4 regions of the Pantoea sp. SGAir0183 genome follow, and region 2 is predicted to be linked to each of the others. Evidence: predicted binding sites of a transcription regulator. Region 2 holds the regulator's gene; each other region holds the start of a gene.

Region 1 (3,147 bases), 1.7 Mb from region 2:
AAATATCGACGTTCTGTAAAGTCGGTTCCAGCGCCGTACCTGCATTACCAGGGGCGACAAAAACGGCCGTTGCCAGCGGCGACTGGGCGGCTTTCCAGGCCAGGGCATGTTCACGTCCGCCGTTACCGATGATTAAAATTTTCATAAAACGCTCCACAGAATTAATGACGGAAGTGACGCATATCAGTAAAGATCATGGCAATACCGTGTTCATCGGCAGCTGCAATCACTTCGTCGTCGCGGATAGAGCCGCCTGGCTGAATGACACAGCTCACGCCCACGGCTGCAGCGGCATCAATACCATCACGGAATGGGAAGAACGCATCGGAAGCCATCGCAGAACCTTTAACTTCGAGACCTTCATCACCCGCTTTGATGCCCGCAATTTTGGCAGAATAGACGCGGCTCATCTGGCCCGCACCTATGCCAATAGTCATATTGTCGCGTGCATAGACAATGGCGTTGGACTTAACGAATTTAGCCACTTTCCAGCAGAACAGAGCATCACGCAGTTCCTGTTCAGAAGGCTGACGCTTGCTGACGACACGCAACTGGCTGGCATCGACCATCCCCAGATCGCGATCCTGAACCAGCAGACCACCATTCACCCGTTTGAAATCCAGCGCGGCGACACGGCCCTGCCATTCACCACATACCAGTACACGAACGTTTTGTTTCGCCGCCGTGATTTTCAGGGCCGCTTCGGTCGCCGAAGGGGCGATGATCACTTCAACAAACTGCCGGCTGATAATGGCCTGTGCGGTCGCCTCGTCCAGTTCACGGTTAAACGCAATAATACCGCCAAATGCAGAGGTAGGATCGGTCTGGTAAGCGCGCTCGTAAGCCGCCAGAATGGACTCGCCGACGGCCACGCCGCAAGGATTAGCATGCTTTACAATGACGCACGCGGGCTCAGCGAATTCTTTTACGCACTCCAGTGCTGCATCGGTATCCGCAATGTTGTTATAAGACAGTGCTTTGCCCTGCACCTGCTCGGCGGTAGCGACAGAGGCCTCCTGTACATTTTCTTCTATATAGAAGGCGGCATCCTGATGGCTGTTCTCGCCATAACGCATATCCTGCTTTTTAACGAAGTTAAGATTGAGGGTGCGTGGGAAGCGTCCTGCCGGCTGCTCAGTTTCACCATGGTAGGCGGGAACCATGCTACCGAAGTAGTTGGCAATCATGCTGTCGTACGCAGCGGTGTGTTCAAACGCTTTGATCGCCAGGTCAAAACGGGTTTCCAGCGTCAGTGAGTTTTGGTTGGCGTCCAGCTCGGCGATGATGGCCGGGTAGTCGCTGCTCTTTACCACAATCGCCACATCTTTGTGGTTCTTGGCCGCCGAGCGCACCATGGTTGGGCCACCAATATCAATGTTCTCTACGGCATCTTCCAGTGAGCAGTCTGGCTTCGCAACGGTTTGTGCAAAGGGATAAAGATTAACGACCACCATATCGATAGGGTTGATAGCGTGCTGCGCCATTACCGCATCATCTTGTCCGCGACGTCCCAGAATGCCGCCATGGACCTTCGGGTGCAGCGTTTTAACGCGTCCATCCATCATTTCCGGGAAACCGGTGTAGTCAGACACTTCGATGACGGGGAGCCCTGCCTCTGCCAGCAGACGTGCGGTGCCGCCTGTAGAGAGCAGCTCAACACCACGTTGGGAGAGTGCCTGAGCAAATTCGAGGATGCCGGCTTTATCAGAAACACTGAGCAGGGCGCGGCGTAAAGGACGAGGTTGTTGCATGGTGGTTTTATCCCTTGGCTTTGATTCGCGTAAATAAGAGCGTTACATCAAGTTTGCGAGCTTTCTTCCTCTTTATAGAGAAGTGAAAACGCGAAAACTTCAGGTAACACCCCGAAAAGGGGCATCCATAGCGTTGCGGGGGCATTGTAGCGAAAACGTTTGCGTGATGCTCGTCTAAATTTGTACGTAACAGGAATGTGGATAACTTTGTGTGTAACTGCGTATAAGGCGGGCTTTTGCTGTGGAATGCAGCGAACAGTCATTTTTATTGAATTTAGCCCTTGTCAGCCCGCGAGAACTCCCTATAATGCGCCTCCATCGACACGGCACAACGGCTTACGGAATGCGGTGTTGAGAGGGTCAGGCAACTGAGCCGCCGGAGAAAAACTTCTGAAAAAGAGGTTGACTCTGAAGGAGGAAAGCGTAATATACGCCACCTCGCAACAGACGGTTAACCCGCTGGTTGCACTGCTCTTTAACAATTTATCAGACAATCTGTGTGGGCACTCGCAGGATTGATATCCGCGTCTCCGGACGCAAAAAATATCAAGTCTTAAGAGTGAACACGTATTGAAATTCATTACGACGTTTTCCTTGAGCATCGCTGCACTGGTTGCAGCAAATCAAACTTTAAATTGAAGAGTTTGATCATGGCTCAGATTGAACGCTGGCGGCAGGCCTAACACATGCAAGTCGGACGGTAGCACAGAGGAGCTTGCTCCTCGGGTGACGAGTGGCGGACGGGTGAGTAATGTCTGGGAAACTGCCCGATGGAGGGGGATAACTACTGGAAACGGTAGCTAATACCGCATAACGTCGCAAGACCAAAGTGGGGGACCTCCGGGCCTCACACCATCGGATGTGCCCAGATGGGATTAGCTTGTAGGCGGGGTAACGGCCCACCTAGGCGACGATCCCTAGCTGGTCTGAGAGGATGACCAGCCACACTGGAACTGAGACACGGTCCAGACTCCTACGGGAGGCAGCAGTGGGGAATATTGCACAATGGGCGCAAGCCTGATGCAGCCATGCCGCGTGTATGAAGAAGGCCTTCGGGTTGTAAAGTACTTTCAGCGGGGAGGAAGGTGGTGAGGTTAATAACCTCATCAATTGACGTTACCCGCAGAAGAAGCACCGGCTAACTCCGTGCCAGCAGCCGCGGTAATACGGAGGGTGCAAGCGTTAATCGGAATTACTGGGCGTAAAGCGCACGCAGGCGGTCTGTTAAGTCAGATGTGAAATCCCCGGGCTTAACCTGGGAACTGCATTTGAAACTGGCAGGCTTGAGTCTCGTAGAGGGGGGTAGAATTCCAGGTGTAGCGGTGAAATGCGTAGAGATCTGGAGGAATACCGGTGGCGAAGGCGGCCCCCTGGACGAAGACTGACGCTCAGGTGC
Region 2 (3,147 bases):
ATATGCGCTGGAAGTGGTGGATGCGGTCGCACGCGGTGGCAGCTTTAGCGCGGCCGCCCAGGAACTGCACCGTGTGCCTTCTGCCATCAGCTATACCGTTCGCCAGCTGGAAACCTGGCTGGCTGTGCCGCTGTTTGAACGCCAGCACCGGGAGGTGATTCTCACGCCGGCGGGCGAGCATTTCGTGCGGGAAGGGCGCAGCGTTATCAAAAAAATGGATGCCACACGACGTCAGTGTCAACAGCTCGCCAACGGCTGGCGCGGTCAGATTGGTATTGCCGTCGACTGCATCGTCAAACCGCAGCGGACCCGGCAGTTTGTCAGGGATTTTTACCGTCATTTTCCCGACATGGAGTTGCACATCAGCTATGAGGTCTTTAACGGCGTCTGGGATGCGCTGGCAGACGGGCGAGTGGATGTGGCGATAGGTGCGACACAGGCGATTCCGGTGGGGGGGCGTTTCGCCTTTCGCGATATGGGCACCCTGAACTGGCGTTGCGTGGTGGCGCATCAGCATCCTCTGACGCAGGTTGCTACGCTGGATGATGAGGCGTTGCGCTACTGGCCTTCTCTGGTGCTGGAAGATACGTCACGCGCGTTACCGCGTCGTATGACCTGGGCGCTGGATAACCAACGCCGGCTGGTGGTCCCGGACTGGCAAACCGGTCTGGACTGCGTGCGCGCCGGCTTGTGTGTCGCGATGATACCCGGCCATTTAGCGCGGCCCTTACTGGACAGCGGCGAGATGGCAGAGCTGAACTTACCACAGGCGTTTCCGGAAAGTCCCTGCTGCGTCAGCTGGGCGGAAGATCGCGCATCACCGGCGCTGGGGTGGTTACTCCAGTACCTGGGCGATGCGCAAACGCTAAATCAGGAGTGGTTGAGCGAGGATTAACGGCGGTAATCGCGATAAGGACCATAGCCCACCGAGCGTCGCTCAATAAGCGTCGGGTGGACTTCAATCGTCTGCGACTCTTCCCGCTTACTGGTAATGCGATCTAACAACATCTCCAGCGCTTTCTCACCCAACTGGGCTTTAGGTTGATGCACCGTGGTCAGTGCCGGAGTGAAATAGCGCGCATTGCGCACATTGTCGTAACCAATGACGGAGATATCCTGCGGCACGCGCAGGCCCATTTCGTCGGCCGCGCAGATTGCGCCCATCGCCATGATGTCGCCCCCACAGAATACGGCGCTTGGGCGCTGCTTCTGTGACAGAATCTGCTGCATGGCCTGATAGCCAGATTCGGGTTCAAAGTCACCCTGCACAATCCATTCGGCACGTGGCTGAATACCCGCTTCTTCCAGCGCCTTAAGGAAACCGGCATGGCGACCGCCTCCCGTGTTACGCTCCATCTGGCCGGGAATGGCACCAATATCGCGATGACCACGCTCAATCAAATAACGTCCCGCCAGATAACCGCCCTGAAAAGCATTGTCCAGTACGGTATCGGTAAAGTCGGCACGGGATTCGCCCCAGTCCATCACCACCATCGGAATATTGCGGTTCGCTTCCAGCATTTGCAGCAGATCATCCGGATACTCTGAACACATCACCAGAAGCCCGTCAACGCGCTTTTGCGCCATCATCGACAGATAGGCGCGCTGTTTTTGCAGGTCATTATGTGCGTTGCCCAGAATCAGGGTATAGCCTTTATCGAAGCAGTGATTCTCAATGGCTTCGATAATTTCAGCAAAGTAGGGCGCTTCACTGGACGTGGCGAGCAGGCCCAGCGTTTTGGTGTGATTCACCTTCAGGCTACGCGCGACTGCGCTGGGAGAATAATGCAGTTCCCGAATCGCTTCCCACACCGCTTCGCAGGTATTTTCTGCGACAAAGCGCGTTTTATTGATGACGTGTGAGACGGTCGTGGTGGACACGCCCGCACGCTTCGCCACATCTTTAATTGTTGCCATGTAAATCGAACTCCCGGGCCTATCTAAATTATTGATAAGCATATTGTTAAACGTTTGCGTCAGCGGACGGTTATTTCTGCGAAAAACATCGCTTTTCTGTCCGGTATTGAGTCATCAGGGCAGGAAATAACGTCTGAAAAGGGCGCGGACGCAACCGATATTGCGCGCTGTTGCGCAACAAAGGGGGGATTCTAACAAGGCTGTGCGGATAAAACGAGATTTTTACCCACGCGTATGTGAAAATGCTATCACCTTACAAACGTCAGGGTTAAAGGAGAGGGGATGAGTACCGATTTAAAACTGTCATTAATGACGACGGCAGCCGCACTGTTGATGATCATCGCGTTTAGCTTCACCGCTATTCTGCACTAGCCGCATTCGTTTGCAGCGACGCTATACTGGCTGACTGCGCGTCCAGCCTTGCCGGTGATACGTCCTGTCTGTCAGACCGTATCACCGGCAAGTGCGGCATTTTCGCCCGGAACACCCCGCTGCACAATCGGGGCGATATGGGCAATAAAAAAGCCGGGAAGCTGCCTTTCCCGGCTTTTTTGTATGAAGGACGTTTAGCGAACGGTCTTTGGCGTCATAACGCGACGCGCACCAATATAATGGCGCTGCCAGTAATCTTCGCTCAACGCACTGATTTGAATATCTTTACCGGTACGCGGTGACTGAATGAATTTACCGTTGCCCAGGTAAACCCCGACATGATCTGCGGTTCCACGCCCGTTGATGCGGAAGAAAACCAGATCGCCTTTTTCAAGGGATTCGCGGTTGACCGGTGCTGCATCCCGCAGATGGTACATTTCGTTAGCGGTACGGGGGATCTTAAACTTCACGACGTCTTTGTAGGCGTACCATACGAGGCCACTGCAATCAAAACCCGTATGGGGCGATTTGCCTCCCCACTGATAACGCTTGCCAAGTTGCCCCATCAGTTTTGCCATCGCCGTTTCACGCGCTTTCTGGTAACGCTGGCGATGCGCTTTACTCATTTTAATGGTGCCGGTTTCGGTATTGTCTGCCGTTAACGCCTTCGCAGCACGTTGATGACCATACCGTTTTTTGCTGGCGGCATTGGCGGCGACTTTTTTGCTCAGCGTCTTGTGCGAGGCAGTCGTTTTAGCGAGTGTTTTGTGCGTGATGGTGTGAGAGGTCGTTTTGCTGGTTTTCGTGGTCTTACTGACTTTCTGAACAGCGGAGGCGCGACTTTTTTTAGATGAGGCT
Region 3 (3,147 bases), 1.3 Mb from region 2:
AATAGCCCACCAGGCTAATCTCATATTTACGAATATTTTCCACGTAGTTATACGCTTCCTGGCCCCGCGCGTAGCCGTAGGTCGTTTGCGCGTAATAACGCTTCTGGCTCAGCATCGGCAGGCGCAGTTTCACATCAGCCCAACTGTCCGGGTTGCCACCCTGTTTTGCCGTGAGCTTACGGGCATCCAGCATATGAGCATAACCCATGTTGTAGGCGGCCAGCGCAAACCAGATACGTTCGTCTTCCGGAATGGACTGCGGGACTTTATCCATCATATTTTGCAGATACTGGCTGCCGCCGCGAATACTTTGCTCAGGATCGGTTCGATCGCCCACTTCCACGCTGTCGGCAGTATTGCGCGTCAGCATCATCATGCCGCGCACGCCGGTCGGTGATGTCGCCTGCGGATTCCAGTGTGATTCCTGATAGGAGATAGCGGCCAGCAAACGCCAGTCGATATTACTGGCGTATTTCTCAAATAACGGTTTGATATCAGGCAGAACCGTATCAATCGCACGCAGGAAGGTGCGCGTATCCACATAATCAAAGGTGCCAACGTGCCCGAGGTATTTCTCTTCCAGCCGCGCCATTGCGCCTTCTTCGCCCATGCCATTAAAGAAATCCAGCATGGCCGCGTTCAGGCTGTCGTCGCTTTCGCGGGGCATATACCACGTCACCGGCTCTTCATCCGTGACGTCAAAGGCGACCGCCAGTTGTGGATGGATGCGCTGAAGCAGTGCGATGGTGACGGAATCGCCAATCGTATAATCCAGCTTGCCCTCGGCGACGGCCTCAAGTAGCGCTTTCGGGCTTTGATCGGTCGAGATAGCCCAGTCAAGGTCGGGATAGTGATCCGCTCTGGCGCTCTTGAGTGTAGACAGATAAGCCGATCCGGAGGCAACGACGAGCCGTCCCTTTAAATCGCCCAGGTTTTTCGGGCGAGTTTTATCCACACGATAAACCAACTGCTGGGAAACGCTGTAATAGCTGGGGCCCGTCTGATAGCGGTTCAGTCGCTCATTATTATAGATAAGGCCTGCGGCCAGCAAATCGGCTTTGCCGTCGTCAAGCGCATCAAACAGGTCGCTGATATTCGCGCGCACTGTGATTTCCAGCCTGACGCCCAGATAACGGGCGAAACGCTTCGCCAGCTCGTAATCCATCCCGGCCGGTGCTTTATTCACGGTGTAGTAAGTCAACGGTGAGTTTACGGTACTGACCCGTAGCACTCCCCGTGCTTTAATCTGTGAAATCGTATCCTGCCCGCTCCCATGCCAGGGAATGGACGGCCACAGTGCCAGTGCTAACAGCACGGTGAGCAGACCGATAAACAGATAATTTAATTTCAGGCGTTTCAAATAGTTATCTCTCGATGGCTCCAAGGCCTCTGTCTTTTAAGGCAGTATTGATTTTGTTTTAACTCCCAGAGCGAGGGGCATTTTGCGCAACAAACTGAGGCAGAGCAACTTATAAAGCAATTTTTGCGCAATTATCAGCCAAATCTTGTTGGCCATAAATTTTGCGCAAACGGTTTCGTCGCGGAGTGGCTTTCTCTATAATACGCCCCGTTTTCCCCCTGTTGCGCCCAATGAAGCGTCGCACCCGGCGTTTCAAAGACGAGAGATCTTATGATGGAAATTCTGCGTGGTTCGCCCGCCCTGTCGGCATTTCGTGTAAACAAACTGCTGGCCCGCTTTCAGGACGCTCATCTGCCGGTGAGTGATATTTACGCTGAGTACGTCCATTTTGCCGATGTCAGCGCGCCGTTGAGTGAGGATGAAAAATCCCGTCTGCAGCGCCTGCTCAAGTACGGTCCTTCTCTCGCTGAACATGCGCCACAAGGGCGTTTGCTGCTGGTCACGCCACGTCCAGGCACCATTTCGCCATGGTCTTCAAAAGCGACAGATATTGCGCATAACTGCGATCTGTCACAGGTCCGTCGACTGGAGCGCGGTCTGGCGTTTTATGTTCAGGCACCCCAGTTGACGGAAACCCAGTGGCAAACGCTGTCAGCGCTGCTGCATGACCGCATGATGGAAACGGTGTACAGCGATCTCCATCAGGCCGAACAACTTTTTGCCCACCACGAACCTCAGCCGGTCAAAAGCGTTGATGTGTTGGGTGAAGGCCGTCAGGCACTGGTTCATGCCAATACATCGCTGGGCCTGGCCCTGGCAGACGACGAAATTGACTACCTGCTGGCAGCCTTTACGAAGCTGGGCCGTAACCCTAACGACATCGAACTCTATATGTTTGCTCAGGCGAACTCCGAGCACTGTCGTCACAAGATTTTTAACGCCGACTGGATTATTGACGGCGAAAAACAGCCGAAATCGCTGTTTAAAATGATTAAGAACACCTTTGAGCAAACGCCGGATTATGTCCTGTCGGCTTATAAAGACAATGCGGCGGTGATGGAAGGCTCTAAAGTAGGACGTTTCTTTGCGGATGCCGAAAACGGGGAATATGGCTACCACCAGGAAGCGGCGCATATTCTGATGAAGGTCGAAACGCATAACCATCCTACGGCGATTTCGCCGTGGCCTGGCGCGGCAACCGGCTCCGGCGGCGAAATTCGTGACGAAGGGGCGACCGGACGGGGCGCGAAGCCGAAAGCCGGTCTGGTCGGCTTCTCGGTGTCGAACCTGCGTATTCCGGGCTTTGAGCAGCCGTGGGAAGAGGATTTTGGCAAGCCCGCGCGCATCGTCAGCGCACTGGACATTATGACTGAAGGCCCTCTGGGCGGCGCGGCGTTTAACAACGAGTTTGGCCGTCCTGCATTGAATGGCTATTTCCGTACCTATGAAGAACAGGTCAACAGCCACAACGGCACTGAACTGCGCGGTTACCACAAGCCGATTATGCTGGCGGGTGGCATCGGGAACATCCGTGCCGATCACGTCCAGAAAGGCGAGATTACTGTCGGGGCAAAGCTGATCGTACTGGGCGGCCCGGCAATGAATATCGGTCTGGGCGGCGGGGCGGCCTCATCTATGGCGTCGGGCCAGTCTGACGCTGATCTCGACTTTGCCTCCGTACAGCGTGACAACCCGGAAATGGAACGGCGTTGCCAGGAAGTGATTGACCGCTGCTGGCAGTTAGGCGACGACAACCCGATTCTGTTTATCCACGATGTCGGTGCGGG
Region 4 (3,147 bases), 1.6 Mb from region 2:
TCCGCGTATCGGCTATCAATGCGGCCAGTGAACGTCTTTTACAAAAACTGGATGTCTGGTCGACGATCCTGTCGCTCAGAGCCAGCCCTTATCAGGCCATGGAAGTCTGGGATCGTGACAGCTTCGGTGCTATCTCATTTGACGGTGAGCAGCAGGGCTTAACCCATCTCGGGCACATTATCGAAAACCCGGTGATTCACTGCGCCTTATGGCAGCGAGCCAGGCAGTGCAGTGACGTGACGTTGCTGCCGTCGTCACATCTTCAGCAGGTGGCATTTGGCGATAACGAAGCCTTCATTACGCTACAGGATGGCGGCATGATGAGCGCACGGCTGATGGTTGCCGCAGACGGTGCCAATTCCTGGCTGCGCAACAAAGCCGATATTCCGCTGACTTTCTGGGATTATGAACACCATGCCCTGGTGGCGAACATCCGTACCTCCATGCCACATGATGGCGTCGCGCGTCAGGTATTCCATGGGGATGGCATTCTGGCGTTTCTGCCGATGCAGGATCCGCATCTGTGCTCCATCGTCTGGTCGCTGTCGCCCCAGGAAGCCACCCGGCTGGAAACGATGCCTGAGGCGCTCTTTAATCAACAGTTGTCGGTGGCGTTTGATATGCGCCTTGGCCTGTGCGAACTGGAAGGCGAACGGAAGGCATTCCCCCTCACGGCACGCTATGCGCGCAGCTTTGCTGCACATCGCCTGGCGCTGGTGGGCGATGCTGCGCATACCATTCATCCGCTGGCCGGGCAGGGTGTCAATCTCGGTTTTATGGATGCCGCAGAGTTGATTGGTGAAGTTCGCCGCCTGCATCAGCAGGGCAAAGATATCGGGCAGCACCTCTATCTGCGCCGCTATGAACGCAGCCGTAAACACAGTGCCGCCATGATGCTCGCGGGCATGCAGGGATTTCGTGAGCTGTTTGCGGGCAATAATCCGGCTAAAAAGCTGCTTCGCGATGTCGGGCTAAAATTGGCCGATAATTTACCGGGCGTGAAACCTGTCATGTTGCGGCAGGCGATGGGCCTGAACGACATTCCCGCCTGGCTTCGCTGACGCGAATCCCTTTCTTAAAGCCAGCGTAATTGCTGGCTTTTTTATTTTAAAAAAGGACTGCACCGTAAAAATGCAGTCCTGCACCGTTGCAGCGCCTCATTTGATTTATTCTAATTTTGCGTGATGTTTCGCATTACTTATTTTTATTCGACGCCATTTTTGCTTCGCTATTTTTTTAACATCTTGCGTGTCGGTACGAATAAAATGGCTGTAAAAAAATGAATAGGTCGTATTTGTTGTGTGTCTAATCACAAAATTACAGTCTTTTGTCCTGCTTTTTCTTTTGCGCGATTAGGCTGTGCGTCTGCGTTCGACCTCGCTTTGCTTATGGTTAATCGACCCGTTCAGTGGTAACGTCATTGCAAAGAGAACGTTTGCGTCGGCTCCCGGCGGCGTGGTTTCAAACTTACTTGTTTCAGCACAGGATAGTTATGACTCAGCACACACCTCTGTTTGACCAGCATCAGGAAAACGGTGCGCGTATGGTGGATTTCCATGGCTGGATGATGCCGCTGCACTATGGCTCCCAACTGGATGAACATCATGCTGTTCGCAACGACGCAGGCATGTTTGATGTTTCGCACATGACCATCGTCGATCTGCACGGTGCACGTACGCGTGAGTTTTTGCGTTTTCTGCTGGCAAACGATGTCGCGAGGCTGACGCAACCCGGCAAAGCGCTTTACACCGGCATGCTGAATGCGTCGGGCGGCGTGATTGACGATCTGATCGTGTATTTCATGGATGAGACGTTTTTCCGCCTGGTCGTGAACTCTGCGACGCGTGAAAAGGATCTGGCATGGATCAATGAGCATGCACAGGGTTATGGCGTGGAAGTCCGCGAGCGTGACGATCTGGCGATGATCGCCGTGCAGGGCCCACAGGCCCAGCAAAAAGCACAAACGCTCTTCAGTGATGCACAGCGTCAGGCTGTACAAGGTATGAAGCCGTTCTTTGGTATCCAGGCCGGGGAGCTGTTTATCGCCACCACCGGTTATACCGGCGAAGCGGGTTACGAGATCGCGCTACCTGCGGCGCAGGCCGTTACATTCTGGCAGCGCCTGCTCGCCGCGGGCGTCAAACCCGCCGGGCTGGGCGCACGCGATACATTGCGTCTGGAAGCGGGCATGAATCTTTACGGTCAGGAAATGGATGAAAGCGTTTCACCGCTGGCCGCCAACATGGGCTGGACCCTGTGCTGGGAACCGGCGGACCGCAATTTTATCGGGCGCGAAGCACTGGAAAGTCAGCGCGAAAAAGGCACTGAAAAACTGGTTGGCCTGATCCTGACAGAAAAAGGCGTACTGCGTAACGGCCTGCCCGTGCGTTTTACGGATAGTCAGGGGCAGATGCAGCAGGGCATTATTACCAGCGGATCTTTCTCACCAACGTTGGGTTACAGCATTGCGCTGGCCCGCGTGCCTGCGGGCATTGGCGGAGACGCTATTGTTGAAATCCGCAACCGTGAAATGCCCGTAAAAGTGACTAAACCCGTTTTCGTTCGCGCCGGCAAGCCGGTTGCGCAGTAAAACATAATTACAGGAGAAAGGGCGATGAGCAATGTGCCAGCTGAGTTGAAATACCGCGACAGTCATGAATGGCTGCGCAAAAATGCGGATGGATCTTACACCGTCGGCATCACCGAACACGCGCAGGAATTACTGGGCGATATGGTCTTTGTGGACCTGCCAGAAGTAGGGGCGACGTTCGCTGCCGGCGAAGAGTGCGCCGTCGCCGAATCCGTAAAAGCGGCTTCCGATATCTATTCTCCTGTCAGTGGCGAAATTATCGCCGTGAACGACGCGCTGAATGATTCCCCAGAGCTGGTTAACAGCGAGCCTTATCAGGACGGCTGGTTATTCCAGATCAAAGCCAGCGATGAGTCAGAACTAGACTCACTGCTGGACGCGGATGCCTACAAAGCATCTATTGACGAGTAATCGTTGCGCGGCCTCCAGATGAGGCCGCCGATATCTGACCAGCACTCTCTGTTCCCCAGCCCGATTCAGGATTTACAGCTCATGACTCAGACTCTCAGCCAGCTTGAACACAACGGTGCGTTTATTGAGCGCCATATTGGTCCGTC

The links. The regulator PurR, encoded in region 2, represses purine synthesis genes. The targets are predictions, from matches to a motif close to CANGCAAACGTTTGCNTG.
Region 1: a site for PurR is predicted at 1,900-1,917, ahead of purH (bifunctional phosphoribosylaminoimidazolecarboxamide formyltransferase/IMP cyclohydrolase). Genes of this name have one in related genera too.
Region 3: a site for PurR is predicted at 1,523-1,540, ahead of purL (phosphoribosylformylglycinamidine synthase). Genes of this name have one in related genera too.
Region 4: a site for PurR is predicted at 1,425-1,442, ahead of gcvT (glycine cleavage system aminomethyltransferase GcvT). Genes of this name have one in related genera too.

What each region holds. Positions count from the first base shown of each region.
Region 1 covers NZ_CP028053.1:4,198,103-4,201,249, reverse strand. The annotation lists gene purD (phosphoribosylamine--glycine ligase) at 1-145, opposite strand, end outside; gene purH (bifunctional phosphoribosylaminoimidazolecarboxamide formyltransferase/IMP cyclohydrolase) at 162-1,751, opposite strand; rRNA gene C1N59_RS19535 (16S ribosomal RNA) at 2,384-3,147, shown strand, end outside.
Region 2 covers NZ_CP028053.1:2,455,893-2,459,039, reverse strand. The annotation lists gene punR (DNA-binding transcriptional activator PunR) at 1-895, shown strand, start outside; gene purR (HTH-type transcriptional repressor PurR) at 892-1,917, opposite strand; gene C1N59_RS11420 (cytochrome bd-I oxidase subunit CydH) at 2,200-2,289, shown strand; gene C1N59_RS11415 (C40 family peptidase) at 2,484-3,147, opposite strand, start outside.
Region 3 covers NZ_CP028053.1:1,125,936-1,129,082, forward strand. The annotation lists gene mltF (membrane-bound lytic murein transglycosylase MltF) at 1-1,360, opposite strand, end outside; gene purL (phosphoribosylformylglycinamidine synthase) at 1,631-3,147, shown strand, end outside.
Region 4 covers NZ_CP028053.1:867,099-870,245, forward strand. The annotation lists gene ubiI (FAD-dependent 2-octaprenylphenol hydroxylase) at 1-1,061, shown strand, start outside; gene gcvT (glycine cleavage system aminomethyltransferase GcvT) at 1,493-2,590, shown strand; gene gcvH (glycine cleavage system protein GcvH) at 2,615-3,001, shown strand; gene gcvP (aminomethyl-transferring glycine dehydrogenase) at 3,083-3,147, shown strand, end outside.